DNA from 3 places in the Rossellomorea sp. GQ25 genome. Region 1 is predicted to be linked to each of the others. Evidence: riboswitches for the same ligand, from Rfam matches in the RefSeq annotation. Region 1 holds a riboswitch; each other region holds the start of a gene.

Evidence for each region. A riboswitch is a leader RNA that binds a small molecule or an ion and turns the genes downstream of it on or off. The one in region 1 is predicted to bind S-adenosylmethionine.
Region 2: linked by a shared signal. The riboswitch ahead of AC6CIB_RS04555 (methionine biosynthesis PLP-dependent protein) and the one ahead of AC6CIB_RS18585 (sugar ABC transporter substrate-binding protein) in region 1 are both predicted to bind S-adenosylmethionine.
Region 3: linked by a shared signal. The riboswitch ahead of AC6CIB_RS15810 (2,3-diketo-5-methylthiopentyl-1-phosphate enolase) and the one ahead of AC6CIB_RS18585 (sugar ABC transporter substrate-binding protein) in region 1 are both predicted to bind S-adenosylmethionine.

The regions. Positions count from the first base shown of each region.
Region 1 covers NZ_JCAXEQ010000006.1:155,287-165,896, reverse strand. Annotated here, with positions in the region: gene AC6CIB_RS18595 (ABC transporter permease) at 182-1,171, opposite strand; gene AC6CIB_RS18590 (sugar ABC transporter ATP-binding protein) at 1,140-2,675, opposite strand; gene AC6CIB_RS18585 (sugar ABC transporter substrate-binding protein) at 2,692-3,777, opposite strand; SAM riboswitch class I at 3,873-3,979, opposite strand; gene pyrG (CTP synthase) at 4,401-6,005, opposite strand; gene rpoE (DNA-directed RNA polymerase subunit delta) at 6,501-7,064, opposite strand; gene AC6CIB_RS18570 (hypothetical protein) at 7,225-7,407, opposite strand; gene icmF (fused isobutyryl-CoA mutase/GTPase IcmF) at 7,717-10,610, opposite strand, start outside.
Region 2 covers NZ_JCAXEQ010000001.1:829,590-840,199, reverse strand. Annotated here, with positions in the region: gene AC6CIB_RS04605 (EF-Tu/IF-2/RF-3 family GTPase) at 1-571, shown strand, start outside; gene AC6CIB_RS04600 (hypothetical protein) at 755-1,246, shown strand; gene AC6CIB_RS04595 (hypothetical protein) at 1,218-1,310, shown strand; gene AC6CIB_RS04590 (8-oxo-dGTP diphosphatase) at 1,318-1,791, shown strand; gene AC6CIB_RS04585 (VanZ family protein) at 1,872-2,429, shown strand; gene AC6CIB_RS04580 (phospholipase D-like domain-containing protein) at 2,730-3,248, shown strand; gene AC6CIB_RS04575 (HAD hydrolase-like protein) at 3,782-4,438, shown strand; gene AC6CIB_RS04570 (NUDIX hydrolase) at 4,452-5,078, shown strand; gene AC6CIB_RS04565 (metal-dependent hydrolase) at 5,177-5,803, shown strand; T-box leader at 5,870-6,111, shown strand; gene AC6CIB_RS04560 (tryptophan--tRNA ligase) at 6,172-7,170, shown strand; SAM riboswitch class I at 7,394-7,503, shown strand; gene AC6CIB_RS04555 (methionine biosynthesis PLP-dependent protein) at 7,597-8,718, shown strand; gene metC (cystathionine beta-lyase) at 8,711-9,895, shown strand; gene AC6CIB_RS04545 (bifunctional homocysteine S-methyltransferase/methylenetetrahydrofolate reductase) at 9,912-10,610, shown strand, end outside.
Region 3 covers NZ_JCAXEQ010000005.1:24,705-35,314, reverse strand. Annotated here, with positions in the region: gene AC6CIB_RS15820 (carbon-nitrogen family hydrolase) at 1-603, opposite strand, end outside; gene AC6CIB_RS15815 (pyridoxal phosphate-dependent aminotransferase) at 725-1,909, shown strand; SAM riboswitch class I at 1,960-2,062, shown strand; gene AC6CIB_RS15810 (2,3-diketo-5-methylthiopentyl-1-phosphate enolase) at 2,176-3,390, shown strand; gene AC6CIB_RS15805 (2-hydroxy-3-keto-5-methylthiopentenyl-1-phosphate phosphatase) at 3,390-4,052, shown strand; gene AC6CIB_RS15800 (methylthioribulose 1-phosphate dehydratase) at 4,049-4,696, shown strand; gene AC6CIB_RS15795 (1,2-dihydroxy-3-keto-5-methylthiopentene dioxygenase) at 4,693-5,205, shown strand; gene AC6CIB_RS15790 (aspartyl-phosphate phosphatase Spo0E family protein) at 5,420-5,665, shown strand; gene AC6CIB_RS15785 (MarR family winged helix-turn-helix transcriptional regulator) at 5,903-6,361, shown strand; gene AC6CIB_RS15780 (M3 family oligoendopeptidase) at 6,542-8,236, shown strand; gene AC6CIB_RS15775 (YkvI family membrane protein) at 8,377-9,408, shown strand; gene AC6CIB_RS15770 (DUF6254 family protein) at 9,480-9,599, shown strand; gene AC6CIB_RS15765 (DUF2254 domain-containing protein) at 9,646-10,610, opposite strand, start outside.

The DNA.
Region 1 (10,610 bases):
TCGATATCTTGAAAATACGGTTGATATAATGAAAGAACGGTTGATAAAACGATATAAAGGTCGATATATTAGAATGTTGGTTGATAATTCCTGATAACGGTTGATATCTTTTCTATGCCACCTGCTCATATTCCCACATTAAAAAGGAGAGCCCCAAAAGGCGACTCCCCCTTGAACAGCCTCAAGCCCCACGCACCTTCCTGGCATGCACATACGTCACTGCCAGTGCCAAAACCAATACGCTTCCTTTAATAATTTCAAATGCATAGTATGGTAGATTCATCATCGTCAATCCATTCAGCAGGACTCCGATTAAGGCTGCTCCAAAGAAGGTTCCGAGGATATTTGGTTTTCCTGCCCCCAAGACGGAAAAGCCGACAAACACAGCGGCGACTGCTTCCATCAGGAGAGGGGCACCGGCATCCATCTGTCCTGACCCGACCCGGGCCGTGAACAGGATTCCTCCAATCGATGCGAATATACCTGAGAGAACGTAGGCAATTAATTTCACCCTCGTCACTCTGACACCTGATAATCGTGACGCTTCCTCATTGCCTCCTGTCATATACAAAATGCGTCCCCACCTCGTGAAATGCATGATCACATAGACGATTCCGACCAACACGAGCATGATCCATACCGGTACCGGCAATCCGAGCCACTTTCCCTGGCCAATCCAGAGGAACGCTTCGGAAAATTCCCCCGGGGCCGTCCCACCAGTAGTCATCGGCATATTATTGTAGATCGAGTATCCTTCTGTATACGTTCGGTGAACACCTGAAATGATATACATGGCCCCTAATGTAGCAAGCAAATCCGGAATGCCAAACTTCACGATCAATAACGAATTGAATAACCCGACTCCCGCTCCCACCAATAATGGAACCAGGAGCACGATCCACAACGGAGCTTCATACCAGACCATCAAAGAAGCCGTCATAACGGTAGACAGGGATACCGTCGATCCCACTGATAAATCAAAGCCATCCACGACAAGGGTAAAGGTGACCCCAATGGCGACCAATGTGACGATGGAAATCGAGCGGAGAATGTCTGATAGATTTCCATATGTGAAGAAAAATGGGTTATATATGCTGAAAAATATAAGAATGGCAACCATCAAACAAATGGCTCCGTATTTAAATAGTAAGTCGAGTATCTTGCCTTTCATGCGTTTGGATCCCTCCTGAAGCATAAAACAATATGAATTCTTGAGTTGCTTCTTCTTTTGTCAGTTCTTTGACAATCCGGCCATCATACATGACGAGAATGCGGTCCGAGATCGCCAGAATTTCTTGTATTTCGCAGGAAAAGTAGAGAATGCCCTTCTCTTTTTCTGCAAGGGATTGAATCAGGGAGAAGATCTCCTTCTTCGCTCCCACGTCCACACCCTTCGTCGGTTCATCAAATAAAAACACCGAAGCTTCATCTGATAGCCATTTTCCGATTGAAACCTTTTGCTGATTTCCCCCACTTAAAAAGTTGGCTTGGATTCCTTCATGAGCGGTTTTAATTCCAAGGGATCGGATTTTTTCACGAGCCAGCTCACGTTCTTTTCTCCTATTGATCCATAACCAGTTGGAGACTCTTCTTAAAGAAGGGAAGCTCAGGTTATGCTGAACGGATTCATGAATAAACAATCCTTCTTTTCGTCTTTCTTCCGGAACAAGTGCCAAGCCATTCTGAACCGCATCTCGTGGAGAATGAATTCTGAACTTCTTTCCTTTCAGAAAATGGTCACCCGATTCTACTTGTGAGGCTCCAAATAAGGCTTTAGCAAGCTCGGTTTTTCCCGCTCCCACAAGTCCGACCACTCCGACTACTTCTCCTGCCTTGACGGATAAATGGATATCCTTCACCTTTTCTCGGTCTTCCAGCCCTCTCACTTCGTAAAGCGTTTCGCCGATTGGCAGCCTTTTTTTCTGAAACTCTTCTCTATAGGTTCCTCCGAGCATGGCTTCTATGATCTTCTGAGAGGTTGTTTGGTGTGTTCCGTACGTTCCCACCGTCTCCCCATCTCTCATGACTGTGATGCGATCGGAAAGCTGAAATACTTCAGGGAGCCTGTGAGAGATGAAGATGATCCCTACTCTCTCTTTCTTTAAATCTTCTATGACATGGAATAATTTTTCCGTCTCAGAAGAACTTAAAGGTGCCGTTGGTTCATCTAAAATCAATACTTTCGCTTTTTGAAGCAGACTCCTGGCAATGAGCACCAACTGCTTTTCAGCGAGACTTAAGTGTGACGCAGGCTGCCCGAGGGGTATTGCTTCTGCCCCAATTCGTCTGAGCGCTTCCAACGCTTCTTTCTTTAATGACTTTTTGGTAATAAAGAAGGAGCCTTTTTGTGAGAATTGATCAAGGACGATATTTTCTGCTACAGAAAGTTCAGGGACAATGGCAGTGTCCACCTCCTGATATACGCAATGAATGCCATGCTCCTTCGCTTCTTTCGGAGGTTGATAGTCTCTTTTCCCGGAGTGAAGGATGATGTCTCCGCTGTCCTGCACATAGGCTCCTGATAAAATCTTCATCAGCGTACTTTTACCTGCACCATTCGCCCCCAACAGAGCATGAACCTCTCCCTCTTTCACATCGAAGCTTGCAGTCTTTAGGGCTTTCACTCCTGAGAAGGTTTTATTGATATCAATCATTTCTAACAGTGGAGACGTCATCGCTTCTAACTCCTTTCTACTCTGTAAACGATCCTTCAAGCTTTTTCAATTCATCTGTATAACCTTGTTCACTTGCTCCCCAGCCCTCAACATGCTTGTGTAATTGATCTGTCGTGATCGTTTCTTCAGGCAATGCTTCCTTTTCAATAAATACCGGCTCAAGCTTTACTTTCTCAGGCGTTTCTTCCCCATTAAGCTTCTGATATAAGAAACGGACCTGCACGCGGCCAATATCTTTCGGGTCGACAGCTGCCGATGCTACCCACGGGCTTCCATCTTTTTGAATAATTTGCAGGTCTTCATCACTCATGTCGATTCCATATACTTTGATTTCATCTCTCCCTGCTGCTTCGATTGCCCGTACGGCGCCTTTCGCAAATTCATCCCAAGCAGCCCAGACAGCATCGATGTCACCTTTATTCGGGTACTGTTTCAAAATCGCCTCCATTTGAGCCTGGGTATCCAGTGCCGTATTCTGAGTAGCCGCTCCAAAGGCTGCCACCTCTTTAATATCAGGATTTTTTTCTAAAAAATCCTGATAGGCTACTTGGCGTCTTTCCATCGGGGCAAAGCCTGCAACCCAAATCTTCACGATTTCACCTTTGCCGCCAAGCTCATCTGAAAGCTTCGTCAAGGTTTGTTCCGCCATTTGCTGGTCCCCCTGTTCGAGCACCGTCACCTCTTCTGAAGCAACATCCGCATCAAACACGACAACCGGAATGTTTTGTTCCTTCGCCTTTTCTACTCCTGATTGCAGTGCTTCTTTCGTCCCATGATCGATGAGGATCCCATCAAACTTTTGATTGATGGCTGCATCCAGGTTAGAAGACATTTTTGCCAGGTCTCCTTCAGACGTAAATACTTGAACCTTTCCACCAAACTTCTCTACCTGCTCTTTGACACCTTCTATGTATTGAGCGGAAAATGTCCCTAAATTGATTTGCATAATAAGTGCGATCTTTTTATTGGCTAATGGATGATCAGAAGTCGCTTCCTTCTTTTCTCCACTCTCCGCGCCAGCCTCCTGGGATACCTTTGGCTGACAAGCTGCTAAACTGAAAATAAGTACGAGTAATACGAGTAATGATGTCGTTTTTTTCATCTTTCTTTTCTCCTCCCGAGGTGATATGCCTCAATTTTTCAAATAAAAAAACCCCTTTTCCCAAGAGAAAAGAGGTTTATGTATAAATAAACGTACTCTTATCACTCAGGAAATTCTTCCTGCAGGTCTTAGCACCTTTCCGTGTGTACGGTAGGTTGCCGGGCGTCATCGGGCCAGTCCCTCTGCCAACTCTTTATAAGAGATTATGAAATTTGGTATAGTTCGCATGCGCTATAAACGATATGTTAACGATATGTGGGAATATTGTCAATATTCTTTTTAGGGAATTTTCTAGATGGGAGTAAGGAGGAGAATCGCGAAATTTGTCGTTAGTTGTAGAACGGTCGCCTGAAAATTAGGTTGATATATTGAAAATACGGTTGATAAATCCGATTAACGGTCGATAAATTTGAATTTCGGTTGATAAATCTCAATAACTGTCGATAAACTCCAATTCCCCTTAAAAAACAGCCACCCACACCCATTTCATGACTCTAACCAGCCATCATAAGTGTATACTTCCCGCTCAAAGCATCCATTTCCTACCCGTCGACAAATTCCGCACCCTATAAAACAAAAAAACCGCCCTCCCAAACCAGGGAGAGCAGTTCCAAAATCAAATCTTATTTCTCACCATACGCCAGTGATGCTTCCACGAAGTCTCTAAATAGAGGCTGCGGGCGTGTCGGGCGTGATGTGAATTCAGGGTGGAATTGAGACGCGACGAACCATGGGTGGTCGCTTAGCTCGATGATTTCCACAAGACGGCCATCAGGACTAGTGCCTGAGAAGATGAAGCCGGCTTTTTCCATTTGCTCGCGGTAGTGATTGTTGAATTCGAAGCGGTGACGGTGACGCTCGTAAACCACTTCTCCATCATAAGCTGCATAGGCTTTTGAACCTTTTGTCAGCTTACATGGGTATAGTCCAAGGCGCAGTGTCCCGCCAAGGTCTTCGATGTCCTTTTGTTCCGGTAACAGGTCGATGACCGGGTATGGTGTATCAGGGTTCAACTCCGCAGAGTGAGCTCCATCCAATCCAAGGACATTACGTGCATATTCTACAGACGCAAGCTGCATTCCAAGGCAGATTCCAAGGAAAGGAATCTTGTTTTCACGGGCATATTGAGTCGCAGCGATTTTCCCCTCTACCCCACGGTCACCGAAACCGCCTGGTACAAGGATTCCATCTACGTCTGCCAGTTTTTCTGCTACGTTTTCTTTGTCGACAAGCTCAGAGTTCAACCATCTTACTTCAATGTCACTATCGAAATGATATCCGGCGTGACGAAGGGCTTCCACTACTGAGATATACGCATCTTGTAATTCAACATATTTCCCTACGAGGGCGATCGTTGTTTTACGGGAAAGATTTTTCACACGATCAACAAGCTCATTCCACTCGGTCATATCTGCTTCATGGCAGTTCAGCTTTAAATGCTGACATGTGATTTCATCAAGCTTTTGATCCTGAAGCGCAAGTGGTATAGAGTATAGTGTGTCTGCGTCCATTGCTTCGATTACAGCATGTTTATCGATATCACAGAATAACGCGATTTTGTCTTTCATGTCCTGAGTCATTGGCATTTCTGTACGTACAACGATGACATTTGGCTGGATACCAAGACTGCGAAGCTCTTTTACGCTGTGCTGAGTCGGTTTCGTTTTCATTTCACCCGCTGCTTTGATGTAAGGTACAAGAGTACAGTGGATGTACATCACATTGTCACGGCCTACGTCGCTTTTGATCTGGCGAATCGCTTCAAGGAATGGCAGAGATTCGATATCCCCTACCGTTCCACCGATTTCCGTGATCACGACATCTGAATTCGTCTCACGTCCAGCGCGGTATACGCGTTCTTTGATTTCGTTTGTGATGTGTGGAATAACTTGTACAGTACCACCAAGATAATCACCACGACGTTCTTTTTTCAGTACAGTTGAATAGATTTTCCCCGTTGTGACAGAGCTGTATTTCGTTAGGTTAATATCAACGAAACGCTCATAGTGACCTAAGTCAAGATCCGTTTCCGCACCATCATCTGTTACGAACACTTCACCGTGCTGATAGGGACTCATTGTTCCCGGATCCAAATTGATGTATGGATCGAACTTCTGGATCGTGACACTCACTCCACGGTTTTTCAATAGTCTTCCAAGGGACGCTGCTGTGATCCCTTTCCCTAGTGACGACACTACGCCGCCTGTTACGAAAATATACTTAGTCATGTATATGTCCCCCTTCAAAGTAAGTTTGGTTCAAAAAAAGTAGAGGGTGTCTCCTATGTAGGTATGTCATGAATTTATCTTGTTCAAAGAAGGACAAGTCCATTCTCTTAAAATAAATTCATCTGCATAAACCAGCTAAAAGACAGCCTCTTATTATCAATATACATAAAAATGTAAGGGGTCTTAAAGAATCGATCCGCCACACATAAAGGAATAGACAATACCCTATTACGTCAAAGCTTACTTCTTATAAAATAAAAAAAGCCCCACTTACAAACATGTAAGGGGAGCGTTGTATACGTAATTCGTCCTTTTTTAAGGAGCCCAAATAAAATACTACCTTCCTCAAAGAAAGAAGTCAAGCATAGAATGATGAGGGAATTTTCAATCAATAGTATCACCTGATGCACAAGGCTCGAGACCATAAAAAAACCTATCAAAAAGGCAAAAAGCCTCCTTTTGATAGGTTCGTCTGATCCTTATAAGAATTAAAGTTTATTTATCGTCCTTTTCCTCATCAAGATCTTCTTCTTCTTCGTTTTCGTCTTCATCGAATTCATCGATTTCAAGTTCTTCCTCGTCTTCATCGATGTCCAGATCTTCATCTGCATCGGCGTCAACGGCATCTACATCGTCGTCATCTGTCAGATCATCGTCATCGTCCGTGTCATCAAGATCATCATAATCAAGATCTTCATCGTCCAGATCCTCGAAATCTTCAAGATCTAAATCTTCATCGTCTTTCTTCTTCGCTTTTTTCTTTTTGCTGGATTTCATCGTTGGAACGGTTTCTTCCTCGATTTGATCCACCGGATACCATTCTCTTAATCCCCAACTGTTATCGCCCATGGCAATAAAACGTCCCTCGACATTAAGATCCGTGTAGAATTGAAGTAAGCGGCTGCGAACCTCTTTTTCAGAGATTCCAAGCAAACCTTTAATTTCTTTGACTACGTCTTCGAAAGGCATCGCTTTCTTTTTCTCTGTTAAAATCTCATGTGCCAACTCAATGAATGATGTTTGACGTAATTCTTCTTTGGATAACTGCTTAAGACTCAATTAACGCACTTCCTTTCTCTATTTCACACTCTACTAAGTAGAGTAAAAAAGGGCAAAAATTCTCCATTATCAATTTTAACCATATTCATCATTATAAACAATAGAAAAGACTTTATGCTATACCTATCTGGTTTTTCTTGCATTTTTTTCACAACAGGTGTCAGGAGGATCTGCCACTTTCCCATTTCTCTTCTTTTTCACCGTTTCGAATCACACGGAACGCTTCATAGAAAAGATAGAAAGAGAGTAGAAAAAAAGGAATCGCTCCTAATTGCAAGTGATATAGAAGTACTGCAGCAAATATGATGATGGTTAATAGTATATAACGAAAAATAGTCTTCACAGTCTCACATCCAAACGTATATATCGTTCTTACCCTCTCACTTATCTGACAATTCTCATTATATAGGAAATGATACCCGACTACTATTAAGATCGTGTTAAAAATTGGTTGATTTTGTTTAAAGGATAGACTGTTTTTGGACTTTTTAAACTTGTTGGGTTTACTTTTATCATTTTTCAACAGACATGCGTTGTCCAGGATGCTCGCTTTCCGCGGGGTGGGCGGTGAGACTCCTCGCACCTATGAATATGCCCAATTAGAAAAAGAGACCACTGCATCCCCACAGTAGTCTCATCTTCTTCTTGGTTGTTACATATTTCGACGGTACTGCCCGCCAACCTCATATAGGGAGCGTGTAATTTGGCCAAGACTGGCTACTTTCACCGTTTCCATCAGTTCTTCAAAGATGTTTCCTCCGCCTACGGCTGCTTGTTTTAAGCGGATCAGGGCTTCTTCGGATTGATCTTTGTGCTGTGATTGGAAGTCTTGCAGATTTTGAATTTGTGTTTCTTTTTCTTCCTTCGTTGCACGTGCAAGTTCCATGCTGTCCATTTGTTCCTCTGAAGGTGGAGTTGGATTCAGGTACGTGTTCACTCCCACGATCGGAAGTTCCCCGGAATGCTTTTTCATTTCGTAGTACATGGATTCCTCTTGGATTTTCCCTCGTTGATACTGGGTTTCCATCGATCCGAGTACACCGCCTCGATCATTTAGGCGATCAAATTCTGTCAGAACCATTTCCTCCACTAGATCGGTCAGTTCTTCTGCGATGAACGATCCTTGAAGCGGATTTTCATTTTTCGATAATCCGTGTTCTTTCGTAATGATCATCTGAATTGCCATGGCACGGCGGACCGATTCCTCTGTAGGTGTCGTGATAGCTTCATCATAGGCATTGGTATGCAGGGAGTTACAGTTATCCTGCAGGGCCATCAAGGCTTGAAGTGTAGTACGGATATCGTTAAAGTCAATCTCCTGGGCATGAAGAGAGCGGCCCGATGTTTGAATATGATACTTCAACTTTTGACTTCTCTCATTTGCGCCGTATTTATCACGCATCACCGTTGACCAAATGCGACGAGCCACACGGCCGATCACTGTATACTCGGGGTCCAGACCATTCGAGAAGAAGAACGATAAGTTTGGTGCAAACGCATTGATGTCCATTCCGCGACTTAAATAGTATTCAACGTAAGTAAACCCGTTCGCCAATGTGAAGGCAAGCTGTGAAATCGGATTGGCTCCCGCTTCTGCAATATGGTAGCCGGAAATCGATACAGAGTAATAGTTTCGTACTTTATGATCGATGAAGTACTGCTGGATGTCACCCATCATGCGAAGAGCAAATTCAGTCGAGAAGATACAAGTATTTTGTCCTTGATCTTCTTTTAAAATATCTGCCTGCACCGTACCACGGACGACTTGAAGGGTTTGTTCTTTCACTTCAATATATTCTTCCACCGTCAGTACACGGTTAAGCTCTTCTTCTTTCATGCGGATCTGCTGATCGATCGCCGTATTCATATACATGGCAAGGATGATCGGTGCCGGACCATTGATCGTCATAGATACCGACGTAGAAGGCGCACATAGATCAAAGCCAGCGTATAGCTTCTTCATGTCTTCAAGTGTACAGATGCTCACTCCGCTCTCCCCGACTTTTCCGTATATGTCAGGGCGGTGATCCGGATCTTCACCGTATAATGTTACAGAGTCAAAGGCTGTACTCAGGCGTTTCGCATCATCATCCTTAGATAGATAATGGAAACGGCGATTCGTCCGTTCAGGTGTGCCTTCTCCGGCAAACTGACGCTTCGGATCTTCCCCTTTTCGTTTAAAAGGAAACACTCCTGCTGTGTATGGGAACGATCCTGGAACATTCTCTTTGTATACCCAATCCAGAATCTGTCCGTAGTCTTTGTATTTTGGAAGGGCCACCTTCGGAATATTAAGTCCCGATAAGCTCTTTGTCTTTAATTCAGTGACGATTTCTTTATCACGGATTTTTGTGATGAATTGATCTTTGCTGTAGGTCTCTTTTAACCCATCCCATTTTTGTAAAATCTGTTTCGACTCAGCTGTTAACTTGTTTTCGAGTTCTTCTTTCAACGTCTGAAGGGATGTGACGACCCCATCATTCGTTTCCTTTTCGTTAACGGCTTCGATTGCTCCTTCCAATTGGAACAATCTGCGGGCAAGGTTCACCTGCTCCTCGGCTTTTTTATGATAGTTCCGGACCGTTTCCGCAATCTCACGCAGATAGTAACGGCGATTGTTTGGAATGATGACGTTTTGCTTTTCCACATCCACGTCTTTGGAGAAGCTTGTTTTCCAATCCAGTTCCATTTTATTGTTCACGGTTTCCACGATCGCAGCAAATAATGCATTCGTACCTGGATCGTTGAACTGACTGGCGATCGTTCCGTATACCGGCATGTCATCTAAGTCTTTATCAAAAAGCAAGTGGCTGCGCTGATACTGCTTTTGGACCTGGCGTCTTGCATCCTCTGAGCCTTTGCGCTCAAATTTATTGATGACAATTAGGTCGGCAAAATCAATCATATCGATTTTCTCAAGCTGGGACGGAGCACCGAACTCACTTGTCATGACATACATGGACATATCACAGATTTCAGCGATTTCCGCATCCCCCTGACCGATCCCGCTCGTTTCAACGACGATCAGGTCATAGCCTGCCGCTTTGACAACATTGATGGCATCCTTGATGGCCAGTGAAAGCTCTGTTTTCGACCCACGGGTAGCAAGACTTCGCATATAGACGCGAGGATTGAAGATGGCGTTCATACGAATGCGGTCCCCAAGAAGGGCTCCGCCTGTTTTTTGTTTCGTAGGATCGATGGATAGTATCGCGATCTTCTTTTCAGGAAGCTCGTTGATAAAACGACGGATCAGCTCATCCGTCAAAGAACTCTTCCCTGCTCCACCCGTTCCAGTGATCCCTAGAACAGGTACTTTTTTCGCTAAGTTCTTTATTTCAGAAAAAACGGTTTGTACTGTCGCTGCCACTTCTTCATTCGCTCCGACTTGATACTCGGCAAGTGAAATCAGCTTCGAAACCGTGTTCACATTTCCAGTCGAAAGCTTTTCAACCTCTTGATTCACGTTTCCCTTGATCGTCGGGAAATCACACTCTTCAATCATGTTGTTGATCATTCCTTGAAGACCATGCTTTCGACCGTCTT
Region 2 (10,610 bases), on a different contig from region 1:
TTTTCGTTTACCGATTGATCAAGTTTTTACGGTAAAGGGTCAGGGAACAGTCGTAAGAGGGACTGTTTTCGAAGGAACCTTGGATACTGGAGAGAAAATAATCATATTACCTCAAGGAATACATACGGAAGCGAAACAAATTCAAGTCCATCATAGGAAAGAGAGTAGTGCTTATGCTGGTCAGCGTGCAGCGATAAACCTTTCTGGAGTGGATTACAAAGAATTGAAAAGAGGAAATGTACTCGTCACATCCACACATTTTACCGTGACCAACAAAATTGATGTGTGTCTTGAAGTATTACATGCAGTAAACCATCCTATAAATCAAAGAATGCCAGTTGTGGTTCATGTAGGAACTTCTGAAGTGATGGGGAAGCTCGTATTTTTTGATCGAAATAAAGTCGATTCGGAAACGGACCCTATTTTATGTCAGATCCGGCTTGATGAATCGATTGTTGCCAAAAGAGGTGATCGTTTTATTCTAAGAAGACCCTCTCCAATGGAAACAATCGGGGAGGCTGGATTATTCAGCCGAATGGTGGAAAATACAAATTCGGAGAGGAAACGATAGCCCTTCTTCAGTTTGAACGGCACGGTACGCCTCAGGAAAGAGCTCTAAAGCTAATTGATCAATACAAATGAGGAGATGAAGTTTTCATCTTAAGAGAAGCCTCCTTTAACTTATAAAGACCTGCATGATATGCTACAGGGTGATGATCAATGGATAGTACTATCACAAAATAAGGTTACGCATATGAAAATAGTGGAAGAATGCGTGAAATCCATCGAACAGATTCTTCGAGGGTTCCATGGGGAGTTTCCTTTATTAAAAGGGATCAATATTGGTGAGTTGAAGCAATCTTTAAAAAGGTACACAGGAGATTTAGTGGACTATGCGATTGAGGAAAAACATTGGAAACGAAACAGTGGTTTTCTTTGTTTAGAAGGGTTCATTCCTCACTTACCTCCTGAATGGGAGAAACGATGCAATCAGCTCATTACCTTATTAGAGGCTGATGGTACACAAGTAAAAGACATGAAAGAGTATTTTCATCAAGTAGGTATTCCTCAAAAATGGCAGTCAGACTTTTATCACTTTTTTATTCAGGAAAAGAAAATCGTGTCATTGGATGATAAAAAAGCCTTTTCTTATCAAGTTTTTATGAACCTTCGATATAGCAGTTGCGAAAGCCGCTCTGGGATTATCCAGAAAATACATGATACCGTTTTTAGAAAAGCTGGATAAGGATGGTCTGACTTTAAGGATCCAGGGGCTGCGTAAGTGGAGTGGAACAAGTATAAAGGGATGAGGAATGAATGAAGGTAGAAACAGTGATGTATTCGTTAGTAATGATACAGCGTGGGGACAAAGTGCTGTTATTAAATAGGCCGGAGCGGAAAGAATATCCCGGTTATATTGCACCTGGAGGCAAAGTTGACTTTCCAGAAAGTCCTGCAGCCGGGGCGATTCGTGAAGTAAGAGAAGAGACGGGTTTACATGTAGAGAAATTAAGGTATAAAGGGTTAGATGAATATGTTGTCCCTGAGAATCGATTTCGGTATATAGTGTACAATTATCTTGCCTATGAAACCTCTGGGGAGCTCATTGATAATCCTCCAGAAGGGGACTTGGTATGGGTACCCAAAACAGAAGCGCTTGATTTACCGATGCAGCCCTTTTTCAAGCGGAAATTCCCATTGTTTTTCGAGGAAGGAACATTTGAAATTCATACTTCTTGGGATGGAAGCGACAAGAAGACTGCAGAAGTGACCATTCGCACCTTGTCATAATGCTTCTCTTTCAAACATATATCATCGTAAATAAACTAAATCATCGTTTGGTAGCTTAGAGGAAAGTAGGAAAAGGAATCATGAAAGAATTATGGAGCGCATTTGGTTGGGTTCTTCCAATTATTGTAGTTGTGACGATTTCCCTTATCTTTGCGGTCTCCTTTTGGAAGAAAAGAAAAGGGAAGGGCAGATGGATGAACTTACTGCCTGTTCTATTTACGTGCATAACGATTGGAGGCATCTGTTTAATTACCCTGACTCCATTGACTGGTGGAAATGTGGCTGAGGGATCGGTGAATTTTGATCCATTCTCTAATCTTAAGTTGAATTTAATTTACCGAAATCATTTAGATGTACCCATTAGAAACTTGTTGGCCAATATATTATTGTTTATTCCATTAACCTTTTTTATAGCTTGGTGGATGAGGCATTCGAAACAAATTATTCTGATGGTCACGTTTATAGGGGCACTTTTTTCCTTTGGAATTGAATTTGCCCAATATTATTTACCTTTAGGAAGAGCGACGGATATTGATGATTGGATAATGAATACGCTAGGTTCATTTATAGGGGGCATCTTATTTGTGATCGCCCGTTTTATCTATAAAATTTTGAAGATCAATAAGAAAGTAAACTGAGAGCATTAACGATATCGTTAATGCTCTTTTATTGTGTCAAAAATATCTCATAAATGCTTAAGCGGCATGTTAATTTCCAAAACAATAGATATGTTGGACGAGATAAACTTTGAAGGGAAATGTATAGTCTTTCCCCTTAAACAAAAGCTAACAATACACAAAAATGAGGTGAGTTCTCTTGCTGAAAAAAGGACTTAAAGGAATCCTGATAACGGCTGCATGCATCGTGATTTTATTTCTCATCATGCACTGGGATGTGAAACAAGGTGTGAAAAACTATGCGAGAACTCACCCCAATTCTTGTTTTCAACAGGAGACAGTATTGCAGAAAAGACAGTAAACAGGATTAACAGTTCGGAAGAGAGTGTCACGATTACAACCCCATACTTTCTACCAAATGGGAAACTTGTATCAGCTTTAAAGAAAGCAGTGAAGCGTGGGATAAAAGTGAAGATCCTCATCCCGGACGATACAGATGCATGGTTTACGAAGCCGCCAGATTACAGAGTAGAGAAAACTTTGTTAGAGAGCGGAGTGGATCTCTATATATACGAAAGAGGATTTTTCCACGGTAAAGTGCTGGTCATTGATCATAAATGGGCTGATATTGGTACAGCAAATTGGGATCCACGGAGCTTTTACTTAAATGATGAAAGCAACTGCATCATTCGGGATGCAAAAGTTGCCGGCGAATTAGAATCACTCATCCATAAAGACATTAGTGATAGTAAAAAACTGACCATGAAGGATTTTAATGAACTTTCTGCCTGGGAAAAAGCGCTCCGTAAAACGCCTGAATGGGCATATTATTATTTCTAAGAATAAATAATTTTTATTGAATAAGAAAATATGGTAAAGTGTGTTCATATCTTAAAAAGAATACACCTTACTGAAGAAAGGGATTGTCCATGAGCGAGCTCTTGTTTGTATCTTTGTTTATTCTTTCGTTATTGGCTTTTAAGTTTTTTAACGTGTTAAAGAAGAAACATGTGTCAAAGTCTCACAAGTCTGTAGCAGTTAGTATCGTGATTTTTTCTGTTATTGGCATGATGTTGACGATCCTCTTTTATCTTCCAAATGCATCTTAAAGAAAATAAGATATAAACCGATTTAAGGAATACACACGAGAGAAGCATTCTCGTGTGTTTTTTTGTAAATAGAGAATTCGTCGTCATTATATGGACAGTAATAATTAGTAAGAAGCTGATCATCTTCCTATTAAAAGTAGCTGCTTTCTTTCGGCCGTGAATTTGATATGATAAGAGAAGGTTTATTTTCATGTAAGCAATATAGTGACTTAAGCATAAATCTCGAACATACTAATGTACGAAAGGCAATGAAGGAGAATATAAATGAAAGCTGGAATGATTTTTGACATGGATGGAACGTTATTTCAAACGAATCGTATTCTTGAAGCTTCACTTCATGATACCTTTCAACGACTTAGAGATGAAGGAATGTGGAAAGGGGATACACCTCTTGAAATATACAGGGGAATTATGGGTGTCCCTCTTTCTGTTGTGTGGAAAACACTTTTACCTCATCATCCATTACATATACATAGTAAAGTGAATGATGAATTTCATGAAAAGCTGATTGAAAATATTCAGAAAGGAAATGGAGCGCTCTATCCACATACGGAGGAAATATTAACTTATTTATCAGGGAGAGGTTTTCCGATCTTTGTGGCAAGCAACGGATATCCTCGGTATTTACAGACGATCGTCCAATACTTTCATTTGGATCAATGGATTTTAGACTGCTACAGCATTCAGGAAATAGAATCAGATGACAAAGGGGAGTTGATTGGGAAAATCAAAAAGGATCACAATCTGACACATGGGATTGTGATTGGAGATAGATTGTCTGACTTCAAAGGAGCAGAGGCAAATCACTTTCTTTCGATAGGTTGTGCCTTTGATTTTTCTCAGGAAAAAGAATTAAGTGAAGCGGATATTGTGGTTGAAGAACTCTTGGAGGTTAAAGAGTATCTGGAGGAAATGAAATAAAGGAGGGATTCGGGTGGAGAATGAACAACTAGCCTTCTTTGATGAGTACGGTAATAGGCTTGGAGTAGCCAGTCGTTCCGAGGTGCATTTAAAGGGATATTGGCATGAAACCTTTCATTGTTGGCTTGCGCATTATGATGAGAGTAGTGGAGAGACCTATATTTATTTCCAAATGAGAAGTGATAAGAAAAAGGATTTCCCTGGCTTACTTGATATTACCGCCGCTGGACATATTTTGTCACAGGAGAAGATTGAAGACGGTGTGAGAGAACTTCATGAAGAGCTTGGACTTCTTATTACGATAGACGAATTGCAATCATTAGGAATCGTAAAAGGGGAGTTAATTCAACGGGATATGATCGATCGGGAACTAACTCACATATTCCTGTATACCAAGCCGGTTGCATATGACGAATTTCAACTTCAGTTAGAAGAAGTGTCCGGTATTTTCCGTTCAACTCTTAGAGACTTTAAAGCGCTCGTTCAACAAACGAAAGCGGAAATCAAAGTAGAAGGATTTCTTGTTAAGGAAACAGGAAAAAAGGACTTCCTTAAGCAAAGGGTGAGTTACCATCACTTTGTTCCACATGAAAGGTCCTATCTTCTTGAAATTATTGAGCGCATATCGGCTCATCTTTAGGAAATTAATTCGTACTTCCCATGGTCAATATGGATAATAAAGGCTATTATAGTAATCTAGTTACATATATAATGAGATAAGAGAGTAGGAGGACACACTTGAACGGCACAGCACATATGGCAATTGGAGCAGCAACAGGATTTATCGTGGCCAACTCATTTGGAACTGGTCCTGACATAACGGCCGCACTTGTGGCAATAGGCGGGGTATCCGGACTCATGCCTGATATGGATATTGACGGAAAGCTTAGTAACAAGGTTACTTTTTCACCAAAAATGATCAGAGCAGTGGCACAAATCATTGGTTTTTTAATGATGATATACAGCTATCTTGAAGGAATTGGGAAAGAACGATGGCTTGGTATTGGATATGGTGCAGGAATGATGATTCTCTCCAGTTTCATTACCCAGAGAAGAATGCTGATGATTACCGGCATCGGTGTGACTGCATGCGGTTGGCAGCTGAATGAAACGTGGTTATGGTTGTTAGGTATTTATATTTTCATTGCCTCATTCGTTTCACATCGCAGTTATACTCACTCTTTTCTTGGAATTGTATATTACGGCATGATTGCTCATTATCTAGAGTCTTCTTTAATGATTGAGGGAGTATTTGAAGCATGTGTAATCGGGTATGCCAGTCATCTGATCGCGGATATGAAATTTCTCCCTTTTAATAAGAGAGGCATAAAGCTTTTCCTTCCCCTTTCATCCAAAGAAATCTAAAATGTGTTTACACCTACTTGACCATTATTTCCCGATACATTAAAATAATGGAAACACATTAAATAGTTAAATGCGATGAGGAAGAAGAGTAGACGAACGAAACATTTCAGAGAGCTGATGGCTGGTGAGAATCAGTATGGTGAAATCGTTGAATGGGCTTTTGAGCATCCAAGCTGAAAATAAGTAGGTTATGGCGAAGGGTCTCACCGATAAAAGAGACGATGTATCGAAGGCGACTTCTGTACAGATGAGTGCGTTTACACAATGTAAGCGAATGAAGGTGGCACCACGGGTTTCTCGTCCTTTTTCAGAGGATGAGAAGCCCTTTTTGTGTTTATTTTTATTATTTTTCAGCGGAGGGAATTGTTATGAAAAAACAAGTTCTGACTGGTATTAAACCAACAGGCCGTATTCATTTAGGGAATTATATTGGTGCAATCAAACCGGCATTACGATTGGCAGAGAATCAATCCTACAACACAGCTTATTTTGTAGCGGATTATCATGGTTTAACAAAAATACATGATCCGCATGAAATGAAACAACTATCTTATGGAGTGGCCGCAGCTTGGTTAGCATTAGGATTGAATCCTGAGAGGGCGGTCTTTTACCGTCAATCCGATGTACCTGAAATCTTTGAATTGAGCTGGATCCTGTCTTGTTTTGCACCTAAAGGATTAATGAATCGCGCCCATGCATATAAATCAATGGTTGAAGAAAATCATTCCGCGGGCAGGGAGGTGGATGCGGGCGTCAACATGGGATTATTCACCTACCCGATCTTGATGGCGGCAGATATCCTTCTATTCCAAACAGAACTGGTTCCTGTTGGGAAAGATCAAATTCAGCATGTTGAAATTGCAAGGGATATAGCAGAAACCTTTAATAAGCAATATGGAGAAACATTTGTCATCCCTGAATATATCATTCAAAAAGAAACTGCCGTTCTCCCTGGACTAGACGGTCGTAAGATGAGTAAAAGTTATAACAACACCATTCCATTATTTGAAGAACCAAAAAAGCTTCAAAAATTAATCAATAAAATCAAAACAGATTCTTCATCCCCGGAAGAGCCTAAGGATTCTGATTCATCAATCATATTTTCGCTCTATAAAGAATTTGCTACATCCGATCAAGTTGAAGAATTGAGAAGGAGATTTCAAGGAGGAATAGGATGGGGAGAAGCGAAAAAAGAGCTCTTTCAAGTCATGAATTCCTTTATCGAAGAACCGCGATCCAAATATGAAGAACTAATAGCACACCCCCAAAGGCTGGATGCCATTTTACAAGAAGGAGCCGAAAAAGCAAGAGAAAAAACGATTCCATTTATGAAGGAAATTAAAAGAAAAATAGGGATTTTTCATTAAATAAAAAATCGCTCTGTTAAGTTTTGTTGAATCCAATCTTTCATCTGCCGTTTGATTGGAGTGGAATGTGTGCGCCTCCTGCGGAATAGAGGGAGACGAAAAATGCCTCAAAAAAAGGCGTCACTACGTAAATTTTATTTTCGAATAATTCATAATTCTCATTGACATTTGTTCTCCTATGTTATAAGTTATGGGAAAGTTATTTTTCACAATATCATATAGTTTCTTATCAAGAGAGGTAGAGGGACTGGCCCGAAGACACCTCAGCAACCAGCCAAAGTTATAGGTATGGTGCTAATTCCAGCAAGTTGATGTCAACTTGGACGATAAGAGGGAGAACGAACGTACAAAACCTTCTTATTTTCATAAGAAGGTTTTTTTGTTTTTTCCCTTTTCGTTTTCAAGAAAGAAAAGGAGAGAAGAATATTGAAAAAACATATTGATACTTTGCTTGTCCAGGCAGGTAATCGGAAGGATCCTGCAACGGGTGCCGTCAGCCTGCCCATTCATCTATCGACAGCTTATGAACATAAAGGGATCGGCCAATCGACAGGCTATGATTACACGAGAACTGGAAATCCAACACGCAGCACCTTAGAGGAAGCTCTTACTCTATTGGAGGAGGGGTACAGAGGATTTGCCTTCAGTTCGGGGATGGCCGCGATTCAGGCAATCCTTGGCTTATTCTCAAGCGGGGATGAATTGATTGTATCGAAAGACCTTTACGGCGGAAGCTACCGTTTATTCCTACAGTATGAAGCGCAATATAGTATCAAATTTCATTTTGTTGACACAAGTGATGCTGGCTCCATAGAAGAACAAATTTCTAACAGAACCAAGGCCATTTTCCTTGAAACGCCAACCAATCCATTGATGAATGAAGCAAGTATTTCTGAGGTTGCTGGAATTGCCAAGCATAACGGATTGCTTTTAATTGTTGATAATACCTTCTACACCCCTGTTCTGCAAAAGCCTCTCACTGAGGGAGCAGACATTGTTATTCACAGCGCCACGAAATACTTAGGGGGCCATAATGACGTGCTGGCAGGTGTGGTGATCGTAAACACAGAGGAGTTGGCGGAAAAAATCTATACCATTCAAAATTCAATCGGCGCGGTTCTCGCACCATTTGATTGTTGGCTCTTATTAAGAGGGATGAAAACCCTTAGTCTCAGAATGGCTCAGCATGAAAAAAACGCAAGAAAACTAGCAAAATATCTTGAAGAGCATGAATGTGTAACGGACGTTTTATATCCGGGAAAAGGCGGCATGCTTTCCTTTCGTATCGCAAAGGAAGAATGGGTTGCTCCCTTTCTCCGCCACTTAAAAGTTATTACGTTTGCTGAAAGTTTAGGAGGGGTTGAAAGCTTTATCACCTATCCCGCTACCCAAACACATGCAGACATTCCTGTAGATGAACGAAATAAGTTGGGTATCTGCAACAGACTCCTGCGGTTTTCTGTAGGGATTGAATTTATTGATGACCTGATTGAAGACTTGGAGAATGTTTTTCATCAAATGGAAAAAGAGGTGCTTACGTATGAGTAAAAAACCATTTTCACTTCAAACGTCACTCATTCATTCTCACGGATTTGATAAAGAGACAGGAGCGGTCTCTACGCCGATTCAACATGCAACAACCTTTCATCAACAGGATTTTGATCAATATGGAACGTATGACTACAGCCGTTCGGGAAATCCGACGAGGGAAACCGTTGAAGAAACGATCGCCGAATTGGAAGGCGGGATAAGGGGCTTTGCCTTTTCATCCGGAATGGCGGCAATCTCCACAAGCTTCTTATTATTGTCGAGTGGAGACCACGTTCTCGTATCAGAAGAAGTGTACGGTGGGACATACAGAATGATTACCGAGGTCCTCACTAAGTTTGGGATTGAATACTCATTTGTGAACATGAAGGATTTACATGAAGTGGCTTGTTCAATCAAGCACAATACGAAAGTGATTTATATGGAGACACCATCCAATCCGCTTTTGAATATCACCGATATTGAAGGAGTCGTTAAGCTTGCCAAGGCGAATGGATGTTTAACGTTTCTTGATAATACATTCATGACCCCCCTGTTGCAAAGACCGATCAGTCTAGGGGTAGATGTTGTTCTCCACAGCGCCACGAAGTTTCTTGCCGGACATAGTGATGTCTTGGCAGGGCTTGCCGTAACGGGAAATGAAGAGATTGCCAGGAAACTTGCATTCCTGCAGAATTCGTTCGGTGCGGTCCTCGGAGTTCAGGATTGCTGGCTGCTCTTAAGAGGGCTGAAAACATTGCATGTAAGATTGAAGGAATCATCAGAATCGGCTTATAAGATTGCGGGCTTCTTAGAAAAGAGAAAGGAAGTAGAAGAAGTGTATTACCCTGGCTTGAGCTATCACCCCGGTCGTGAAATTCAAGTTCGACAAGCGGAGGGTCCCGGTGCGGTTCTTTCCTTCCGATTAAAAGGGGAAGAGGAAGTGAAGCAACTCATACAAAATGTAAACATCCCGGTATTCGCCGTAAGTTTAGGAGCTGTTGAATCAATTCTATCCTATCCATCAAGGATGTCACATGCTTCTATGCCAAAAGCGGAGCGGGAAAGAAGAGGTATTACAGATGGTTTATTGCGATTATCAGTAGGACTTGAAAACGTGGATGAATTAATTAACGATCTTCAAAACGGTTTAGATAGTATAAAAAAGATCAATCGAAACAACGTGATAAATTTATAAAAAAGGAGGGAATGTCATGAAGCCGTTGCTAGAAGCACTGAAAGAAAGAGTATTAATTGCAGATGGGGCCATTGGAACGTTGTTGTATTCATATGGAGTGGACAGATGCTTTGAAGAACTAAACCTTTCTCACCCAAATGAAGTGTTGAAAGTCCATAAAGAGTATATTGATGCAGGAGCAGATATCATTCAGACCAATACGTATGGAGCCAATTATCAAAAGCTTTCCAGATATGGATTGGAGGATTCTGTTAAGGAAATAAATACAGCTGCAGTGCGTCTAGCAAGAAAAGCTGCGGGTAAAAACACCTATATTCTGGGCACCATCGGGGGAATTAGGGGCATTAAACAAAATGTGTCACTGGAAGAAATCAAAAGAAGCTTTAGGGAACAGCTATACTGTTTATTATTAGAGGGTGTAGATGGCATTCTGCTTGAAACCTATTATGATTTCGAGGAATTAACCACGGTATTAAACATTACTAAACGTGAAGCGGACATTCCTGTCATTGCTCAAGTTTCTCTACATGAAACGGGAGTTCTTCAAAATGGAATGGAGATAAAAGACGCACTTCAGCAATTAGAATTATTGGGGGCCGATGTTGTCGGCATCAATTGCCGCATGGGGCCATTTCATATGGTGAACTCATTAGAGGAAGTTCCATTACCTAAAAGGGCATTTCTATCCGTCTATCCCAATGCCAGTCTGCCAAAC
Region 3 (10,610 bases), on a different contig from region 1:
CACCCGGTTGCAGGCGATCACGAAGCATTGATTTTCAATCGCTCTTGCCCTTAAGAGGGTCTGCCAGTGATCAATTCGTGCTGCAGGCCACTCTGCTACGACAAAAACAACCTTGGCACCTAGTAGAACTTGTTTTCTGAACCATTCCGGGAAACGGATGTCGTAACAAATCAATCCCGCCATCTCTGTGTCTTGAAGGGTGAAGATGCCATCTTCATGCCCAGGAAGTAAATAATGATGTTCATCCATTAGCTTAAACAAGTGAAGCTTCGAATACTTTTTCACCAACTCGCCTTTTGAATTCGTAACTAAAAGGGTATTGGACACCCCATCCTGCGTTTTCTGTGCAATAGAACCACCTACAATATGAATAGAATATTTCTTTGATAGGGCAGACAGGAAGGAGATTGAATCTTTTGCTCCTTCATCAGCGATTTCCTCCATTCTTGTAAGGTCATATCCAGTCGTCCACAGTTCAGGGAGTACAACCGTATCACAGCCTTCGTCACACGCTCTTTTAACCCATTGTTCTACTTTTTGCTTGTTTTTTTCGGGATCCCCGAACACAATATCCATTTGTGCAAGACCTATCTTTTGAATCATTTCTTTCACCTCATTATGGACTTTTGGAATTTATTCCTTTACATTCTTTATTTTCCGTTATATCATTTGTGACTAGAATTTGAAAGTAATTAATTTTCAAAAAAATGTAGTGGGTGAGTGTATGAAAACCTTTAGTAAGGCAAAACGATTAGATTTATTACCTGAACAATTTTTCGCATCCCTCGCGGAAACAGTGAATGCTGTGGTCAAAGAGGGACATGATGTCATTAATTTGGGCCAGGGAAATCCGGATCAACCGACTCCTCCACATATTGTGGAAAAACTGACAGAAGCAGCAGCTTCCCCGTCCAATCATAAGTATCCTCCATTTCGCGGCTTATCGTCCTTTAAAGAGGCGATTGCTGCTTTCTACCTTCGTGAATATGGTGTGGAATTAGACCCGGAAACAGAGGTAGCTGTGCTGTTCGGAGGAAAGGCAGGGTTAGTTGAAATCCCTCAATGTTTATTGAATCCTGGTGATGAGGTATTGGTGCCCGATCCCGGTTATCCTGATTATTTATCAGGGGTGGCATTGGCAGAAGCACGTATGATTAAAATGCCTCTACGAGAGAAAAATGGATTTCTGCCTGATTATCGTGAACACTCTCGTAATGAGCTGGAAAATGCGAAGCTAATGTTTCTGAATTACCCTAATAACCCTACTGGAGCGATCGCCACAAAATCATTCTTTGAAGAAACAGTCACTCTTGCCAATCAGCATGATATTTGTGTTGTACATGATTTTGCCTATGGAGCTATAGGGTTTGATGGAAATAAGCCCATAAGCTTCTTGGAAACAAAAGGAGCAAAAGATGTGGGGATTGAGATTTATACATTATCGAAAACGTATAATATGGCTGGCTGGAGAGTGGGGTTTGCAGTAGGGAATAAGAGTGTCATAGAAGCGATCAACCTCCTCCAAGATCACTTATATGTGAGTCTGTTCGGTGCTATTCAAGAAGCGGCTACCACTGCCCTTTTAAGTTCCCAGGAATGCGTACATGAGCTTGTTTCAACATACGAAGAAAGAAGAAAACTATTAATCTCCGGACTTCAGGAAATAGGGTGGGATGTAAAAGCTCCACAAGGTTCCTTCTTTGCTTGGTTAAAAGTACCTGAGGGATTCACCTCTGTAGAGTTCTCTACTTATTTACTTGAAAAAATCAAAGTCGCTGTAGCCCCGGGAGTTGGCTTTGGAGAATTCGGAGAAGGGTATGTACGTGTAGGACTATTAACCACAAACGAGCGGATAAAAGAAGCGATTTCGCGTATTGAAAATTTAGAATTATTCCATAAAAGGGATTGACAGAAGTTGAAATTGGTGCAATAATCCAACTGAAATAATGAATAATGAAATTCTTATCAAGAGCAGGCGGAGGGACCAGCCCTATGAAGCCCGGCAACCGACTTATTCAAGCACGGTGCTAATTCTTGCAGCAATAATGCTGACAGATAAGAAAGAGTGACTTTATCAAACCTCTTCTTATTTGGAAGAGGTTTTTTGTTTACCCGGGCTTATGAAATCAACATGCGGATAAGAATAGCATGTTTTCAAAAGGAGGCAGGACAACAATGAGTGAAGTGATAGCCACATATGAACTAAAGGGAAAGAGTGGTTCATTCGAGAAAAAGGCAGAGGGAATCGCCCTGGGATTGACGGTCGGTTCATGGACGGACTTACCGCTCCTGGAACAGGATCAATTGCGCAAGTACAAGGGGAGAGTCGTTTCTGTGAAAGAGTGGGAGGGTAAAAATGGACCCAGAGGTAAGGTGCAAATTGGCTATCCCGGTCATAATTATTCAAATGATATCCCAGCCATCCTTACTACGGTATTCGGCAAGCTTTCCCTGGATGGTGAAGTGAAATTAGTAGATATAGAGTTTTCCAGTGACTTAAAAAAAGCCTATCCTGGGCCACGGTTTGGAATAGAAGGAATCAGGGAGCTAACAGGTGTACAAGAAAGACCCCTGTTAATGAGCATCTTTAAAGGCGTAATCGGCAGGGATCTTACCTACCTTGAAACTCAATTAAGGGCACAGGCTCTAGGGGGAGTCGACGTAGTAAAAGACGATGAGATTCTCTTTGATAATTCACTAACACCTTTCACTGAGAGGATCAATATAGGGAAAAGAGTGTTATACGAGCTGTTTGAAGAGACAGGTAAGAAAACGTTGTATGCTGTAAACCTAACAGGAAGGACTTCAGAATTACGTGATAAAGCAAGAAAAGCACGTGAGCTTGGAGCCCATGCCCTTTTATTCAATGTGTTTTCATACGGCCTGGATGTTCTCCAGGAATTGAGGGAGGACCCTGAGATCGGATTGCCGATTATGGCCCACCCTGCATTTGCAGGTGCTGTTGCTTCATCTCCTGCACATGGTGTGAGCTATTCTTTATGGTTAGGGAAATTCTTACGAATGGCCGGAGCTGATTTTTCTTTATTTCCATCTCCATACGGAACTGTCGCATTAGATAAGAACCAAGTCCTGTCGCTCAGTCATGAGTTAACAAAGGATGACGATCAACTAAGAAGATCATTGCCCGTACCGTCAGCTGGCATTCATCCTGCGCTTGTACCGCTTTTGATGAAGGATTTTGGTTTAGACTGTGTCATTAATGCAGGTGGTGGCATCCATGGCCATTCAGATGGGGCAATTGGAGGGGGAAAGGCATTCGTCCAAGCAATTGAAGCAGTTTTAAGAGGAGAGTCTCTGACAGATGCTGCAGATACCCATAGTGAGCTTCGTAAAGCACTATCCCTATGGGGAGAGGAGGTAAAGGTATAGTGACGCGTCCGATCATTTTCTGTGATTTTGATGGCACGATTACAGAAACCGATAATATCATCTCGTTAATGAAATCCTTTGCTTCTCCAGAATGGGAACCTATCAAAGACGACATCTTAAATCAGTCGATTTCCATTAAAGAAGGAGTCAGCAAGCTGTTTTCACTTATTCCTTCATCACAGAAAGAGGAAATGATTCAGTATCTATTAGACACAGCAGTCATACGTAAAGGGTTTAAGGAATTTGTAGATTATACAAAAAAACATGAGATTCCTTTGTATATCGTTAGCGGTGGAATCGACTTCTTTGTTCATCCTTTACTAAAAGAATATGGGCCTTTTAATGGGGTTTATTGTAATAAAGCAAACTTTAACGACTCAACCATAACGCTTCATTGGCCATATCCATGTGACGATCACTGTGAAAATAAAGGATGTGGGTGCTGCAAGCCTTCCATCTTGAGAATGTTGTCTTTAACAGAAGATACAGAGGTCATTGTGATAGGGGATTCTGTCACTGATATCGAAATGGCAAAGCTTGGAGATACTGTGATCGCCAGAGACTATTTGGCACATACATGCGAAGAAAAAGGAATTCTCTATCATCCGTTTGAATCCTTTCACGATTGCTTGGACGTCATTGAAAAAGGAGTGAAAATATGAATTCCTATCAATCTCAATGGAAAGAACTCGCTGATATTAAAAGGGAACTGGCAGCCAGGGATTGGTTTATGGGAACGAGCGGGAACCTTGCGATACGAGTGAGTTCTTTACCTGCTACTTTCCTGGTAACGGCAAGTGGAAAGGATAAAAGGAAGCAAACCGATAAAGATTTCCTGCTCGTGAATGCTCGTGGTGAGGCCATCGAGGATACTCCTTTACGACCATCTGCCGAAACATTGCTGCACAGTCATGTTTTCACAGAAAGTTCAGCAGGTTGCAGCTTACATGTCCATACTGTTGCCAATAATGTGATTAGTGAATTGTATGGGGATGAAGGTGTCGTCACATTTAGAAACCAAGAATTAATTAAAGCGTGGGATAAATGGAAGGAAGATGATTCTTTAACCATTCCAATTATTCGTAATCATGCACATATCCCGACGCTTGCCGAGGAGTTTCAGTCCTTTATTAAAGCAGACAAAGGGGCAGTGCTCATTCGCAACCACGGGATTACGGTATGGGGACGAACCGGTTTTGAAGCTAAGAAACTATTAGAAGCTTGTGAGTTTATGTTTCAATATCAACTCACTCTTTTATCCTTAACGAACACGAGATCATTTACTAAAGGAGGAGTCAGATTATGACGACAATCAAAATCCAAGGGAAAAACCAAGTCATTGATAATCAGGAAGAAGTAGTGAAGTATTTAAGTGAACAAGGAGTCATTTATGAGCATTGGAAAATCGAAAAGCTGGACGAAGGACTAAGGGACCAATACGCTTTAACCGAAGATGATAAAGCGGAAATTCTGTCTACTTTTAAAGAGGAGATTGAAAATATTTCAGAGCGAAGAGGATATCAGGCTTGGGATGTGATTTCCCTTTCCGAGCGCACACCAAATCTTGAAGAGCTTTTAAAGAATTTCCAACAGGAGCATCATCACACAGATGATGAAGTCCGTTTTATTGTAAACGGCCATGGTGTATTTGTTATTCAAGGAAGTGATGGTGATTTCTTTGAAGTGCATCTAAACCCGGGTGACTTAATTTCAGTCCCTGAAAATATCCGGCATTATTTTACATTGAGTGAAGACAAGCAAGTAGTTGCCGTCCGGATTTTCGTTACACAGGAAGGCTGGGTACCAATCTATTAATATAACTTTAGGGTAGACAAAGAGTGGAATCCATTGTCTATCCTTTTGTTTTTGATAGAGGATATATTTAGCGAAAAATGTCTAATTAAGATACATTACTAGTTATTTTGTCTTGTTTTGCGAATCTATTTACTTTTCTAATAATACTTGCGATAATGCTCAAGTAACGATTTAACTTAATAAAGGCTAGGAGCTAAAAAGGAGTTTATAAGAAATGGGTCGTCTACTAAAACAGAAGTGGTTATTAATGAGAATTAATCAAAAACGTTCAGAAATGATTGGGTTGGGAGAGAGTTTAGGATTATGTGCAGCGGAGACAATCAAATGCAGCCAGCAATTAGATCAGCTTTTGAACGACTATGAAAAGTGCACAAATATGATAGTACCATTAACCCTCCAAGAAACATCAAACGAATTTGGGCAATACATTAAGAACTTATTAAAACGAACTGCTTCTTGAGACTACTCACCAAGGCTTTCCCTCACCATTCAAGGTTTACAAGAGACAATCATCTCCAACAAATCCACATTTAAACCAAGACAATCATTTTAATTTGTCGTTATCTAAATAAACGAAGGGCGGTTCGCTATATGCGTAACGCCCTTCGTTTATTTACTGTTGAGCAGTGATTCTTGTTTGACAAGGATAGGGTTTATCTGTATAATATTTTGAAACTGAGATATTTATTTAAAAGGAATGAATGGAATGAACGAAACTCCAGACACAAAACGATCATTAAAGCTTTTCATTGTCCTGTCAAGAGCTTTCAAAGCCTTAAATGAAGAGATAAATAAAAACATCCAGGAGAACGGTTTAAACCCTACTGAATTTGCCGTCCTAGAGCTTCTTTATCATAAGGGAGATCAGCCTTTGCAACAAATTGGCGGAAAGATTCTATTAGCTTCCGGCAGCATTACGTATGTAGTGGATAAGCTTGAACAAAAGGGCTACCTAAAGCGCAATGCTTGTCCAAAGGACCGTCGGGTCACCTATGCTCAAATAACAGAAAGCGGCAGAAAGTTAATTGATGAGATATTCCCTAATCACGAAAATCGAATTCATGAACTGATGTCAGCTCTATCTCCTGATGAGAAGGAAGAAACGATAGAAATGTTGAAGAAATTAGGCTTATCCATTAAAGACTTGTCGTATTGAGTCGAACTTCCTGTGCCCCGTCTTTCATGAGACGGGGCTTTTATTTTGTCTTATAAGCACGTCCTTTCACATCAGTTCCATTATTTCTATTTCCTAAAATTCGATATTACAATAAACAGGAGATTTTCTATCATAAGTCGAATAACTATATTCGGGATTATATTAGGAGGAGGCAATAGTATGAAGTTTGATCAGTTTACATATGAAAGGCCCAATTTAGAAGAGGTTAAACCTGTTTTCCAACAATTGCTAGGGAAATTTAGGTCTGCGTCCAATGTACAGGAACAGGTGGATGCCATGAAGGAATTGAATGATATACGTCTGAACATCGATAACATGCAAAATATATGCTATATCCGGCATTCTATCGATACCAATGATGAGTTTTACAAAAAAGAGCAAGATTATATCGATGAAATGATGCCTGAGGTTCACGGGATGGTGACGGAATATTACCAGGAACTCGTAAACTCTCCTTATCGAAAAGAATTAGAAGAAAAGTGGGGAAAGCAGCTATTCGCTCTGGCAGAAAGTGAAATGAAGACTTTTTCTCCTGACATCGTCACTCTATTGCAGAAGGAAAATAAATTATCTTCCCAATATACAAAGCTGATGGCGTCTGCAAAGATTCCATTTGAGGGGGAAGAAAGAACTTTGGCTCAAATGGGTCCTTTCACACAATCTGTAAATCGGGAAACAAGAAGAGAAGCCGCTCAAGCGACCGTTGCTTTCTTTGAAGAGAATCAAGAAGAATTGGATCGTCTATTTGATGAGTTAGTTAAGCTGCGTCACACGATTGCGACCACATTAGGGTATAAAAACTTTGTTGAATTAGGTTACTATCGTATGACGAGAACGGATTATACTCCTGATATGGTAAAGGTTTTCCGCGAGCAAGTAAAGAAGCATATCGTTCCTCTTGCTACAGAACTTAAAGAAAGACAAGGAAAGCGCATTGGAATAGATTCCATGAAGTTTTTTGACGAAGGCTTTAAGTTTACTTCCGGAAACGCAGTTCCTAAAGGAAGCCCTCAGTGGATCATAGATAATGGCAAAAAGATGTACGAAGAGCTGTCACCTGAAACAAAGGAATTCTTTGATTTCATGATTGAGCATGATCTCATGGATCTGGAAGCGAAGAAAGGAAAAGCTGGAGGCGGCTACTGCACGTATATTGCAAACCATGAGTCTCCTTACATCTTCTCAAATTTCAATGGGACCTCAGGAGATATTGATGTATTGACCCATGAAGCAGGTCACGCGTTCCAGGTTTACTCCAGCAGGGGATTCGATATCCCTGAATATATTTGGCCAACGTATGAAGCGTGTGAAATTCATTCCATGAGCATGGAGTTCTTCACGTGGCCATGGATGAATTATTTCTTCGAAGAGGATACAGACAAGTATCAATTTTCACATTTAAGTGAAGCATTGCAATTCCTTCCTTACGGTGTGGCAGTTGATGAGTTCCAGCATTTTGTGTATGAGAATCCTGAAGCTTCCCCGGCTGAACGGAATGCCGCCTGGAGAAAAATTGAGAAGGAATATCTTCCCCATAAGGACTACGGTCATGTTTCTTACTTGGAGAATGGAGGATTTTGGCAGCGCCAATCCCATATTTATAATTCTCCCTTCTATTATATCGATTACACATTGGCTCAAATTTGTGCATTTCAATTCTGGAAGAAGATGAATCTTAATCGTGAGGAAGCGTGGAGTGACTATGTTGCCCTTTGTAAACTGGGAGGGAGCCTTTCATTCACCGGGCTTGTAGAAGCAGCCAAACTTGATTCTCCATTCCAGGAAGGGACAGTTGAAAAAGTCATTGAACCGATCAGACAGTGGCTAAATGGAATAGATGATCAATCATTATAAATGCAAAAAGGGCAGCGTATTTTTTACGGCTGCCCTTTTTGTTAGGGCTCTTCTACAATTCCGGAAGAATTACGTTCTTTTGCTTCTGAATTTCCCTGCTTGTACATAAGGTGAAGTAGAAGGTTGTCAGAGGTGATGGGATGAAAAAACTAGCTGGGTCGTTTCAAATAGCTGCTGTTTATGTTGGTACCGTTATAGGAGCCGGATTTGCAACAGGAAGGGAAATTGTAGAGTTTTTCACTCGGTTTGGCTTTGTCGGGTTTATTGCGATTTTATTAAGCGGGTACTTATTTATTACAATGGGAACGAAGATTATGCTGAAGTCCCATGATATTAAAGCAAAGTCCTTTGAAGAATTTAATGAATATCTATTTGGAAAATGGTTTTCTAAGGTTATGAATATCGTCATGATGATTATGCTGATCGGGGTTTCTGCGGTTATGCTTTCAGGAGCGGGGGCTGTTTTTCAAGAGCAGCTTTTGCTACCAAAACAATTAGGGATATTGCTGACAATCGGTCTTGGATTCATCACGATGATGGTGGGGATTAAAGGGCTTTTTGCAGTTAATACGTTCGTTGTTCCTCTTATGATTGTCTTTAATCTTTTATTGATGGTTTATTCTGTTCGAAACGCAGCTTTTTTAGACGCATTTCTAATGATACCGCATGCAGAGGATGGATGGAAATCCGTAGTAGCACCTTTTTCATACGTGGCCTTTAATCTGGCCATGGCTCAGGCGGTTCTCGTTCCCGTTGCCGGAGAAGTGAAAGACCGGGAGACCATTAAGTATGGAGGATATCTTGGCGGTTTTTTCCTTACACTGATCCTCATTTCCAGTCATATTACCTTAGTCATGATCCCGAATGTGACACAATACCAAATTCCAATGGCTGTGGTGATGAAATCCTTTGTAGCCGGGTTTTATCTTGTTTATATCATCATCATTTATGGTGAAATTTTCACTTCCGTGATCGGGGGGGTATTTGGTCTGGAGAAACAATTAACGAATTATTGGAAGGGCTCTTCTTTAATGACCTTTACCGGTATCTTTCTCGTGATCTATTCGTTAAGCTTTTTTGAATACAGTGAACTTCTGTCGTATTTATACCCACTTTTTGGGTATATGAGCTTATTATTCATCATTCTTCTTTGGATGAAACCCAATAAATAATCATCAAGGTGAGAGTAAAATGCGGGTCTGCTGCTCATGTTAATAGGGACTAATGAAAAGGAGTGGCGAACATGACGCAATCAAAACATGAAAAAGAAAGACAGTGGAATGTAAGAAAACAGGAACAGCATCCTCATGGCAAAGTATCATCCTTCAAGGAGCTTTCAGAAGGAAAAAAAGGAAAAGAATAAGAAAAAAAACGGATGCATCGTGCATCCGTTTTTTTCTTGGCTCTAATTACTCTTCTCTCTGATGATGGTAAGAGTCGCTTGTCTTATATTGTTCGGGGAAATATTTATTCCGCACTTCATCCTTATCCCAATCCGTTTGATTGCAAGCTGCAGCCAGTTCATCCAGGTGCCTCATAATGTACTGCATGTCGAGATTTTGAAGGCTTTCGTAATCAATTCCTTCCAGAATATAGTCTTTAAATGTCCACACCATATGCTGCGTTTCTTCGCTATTGTTTTCCCCTATCATTCGCAGCGAACGCAGGATTTCAGCAATAATGGATATGTCCTGCTTCCCGTAATGCCTTAACTGGTAAAAGCTCTTGTATAGATGATCAACAAAGGTAGGCTGTTCCAATATGATTCGCACATTGTTTTCTTCATCCGATAAATAAGAGCTTGGAAGCTTGTATTTAGCAAGTTTCGATAGAATGATCCCGATTTCTTCTATACAGTTTTTTGCCGTATTCGGGTCATTGATGGCGGGGGAAATGGCTCTCAAGGCTATTTCAACCAGCTTTCTTATCCCGAGCTCAATGTCTTCCATGGGCTCTTTATCAGGCCCAAGTACGAGGTATTCCAAGTAATCTTCTACATCAATGTCTTTATTCGTCGCCCATGCTGTCATGATAGGAGTTCCTTCAAGTAAGTATTCACCGGGTGTTTTCATCATGCGGATAACTGCTTCATCCTTAGCAGCATTATTGATCATTCCTTCAATATTGATCTGTTGTAAGTACCCCGATTGTTCACTATACACCAAAATGGGCTCCGTATCGTCAAAGAGCGTCTCATTAAAGGTTGAAGGCTGTTCATTAATGGCATTCTTTCTATATAAATAACTATTATCAATTTTTTTATTGGTTTTGATTGTTATATTATGTATTAAATTACTTACCTTCACCCAATTGGAAACATGATGAACAAAGTAGACGAAAACAAATAAACAAATAATCGCCACTATACCGGCAA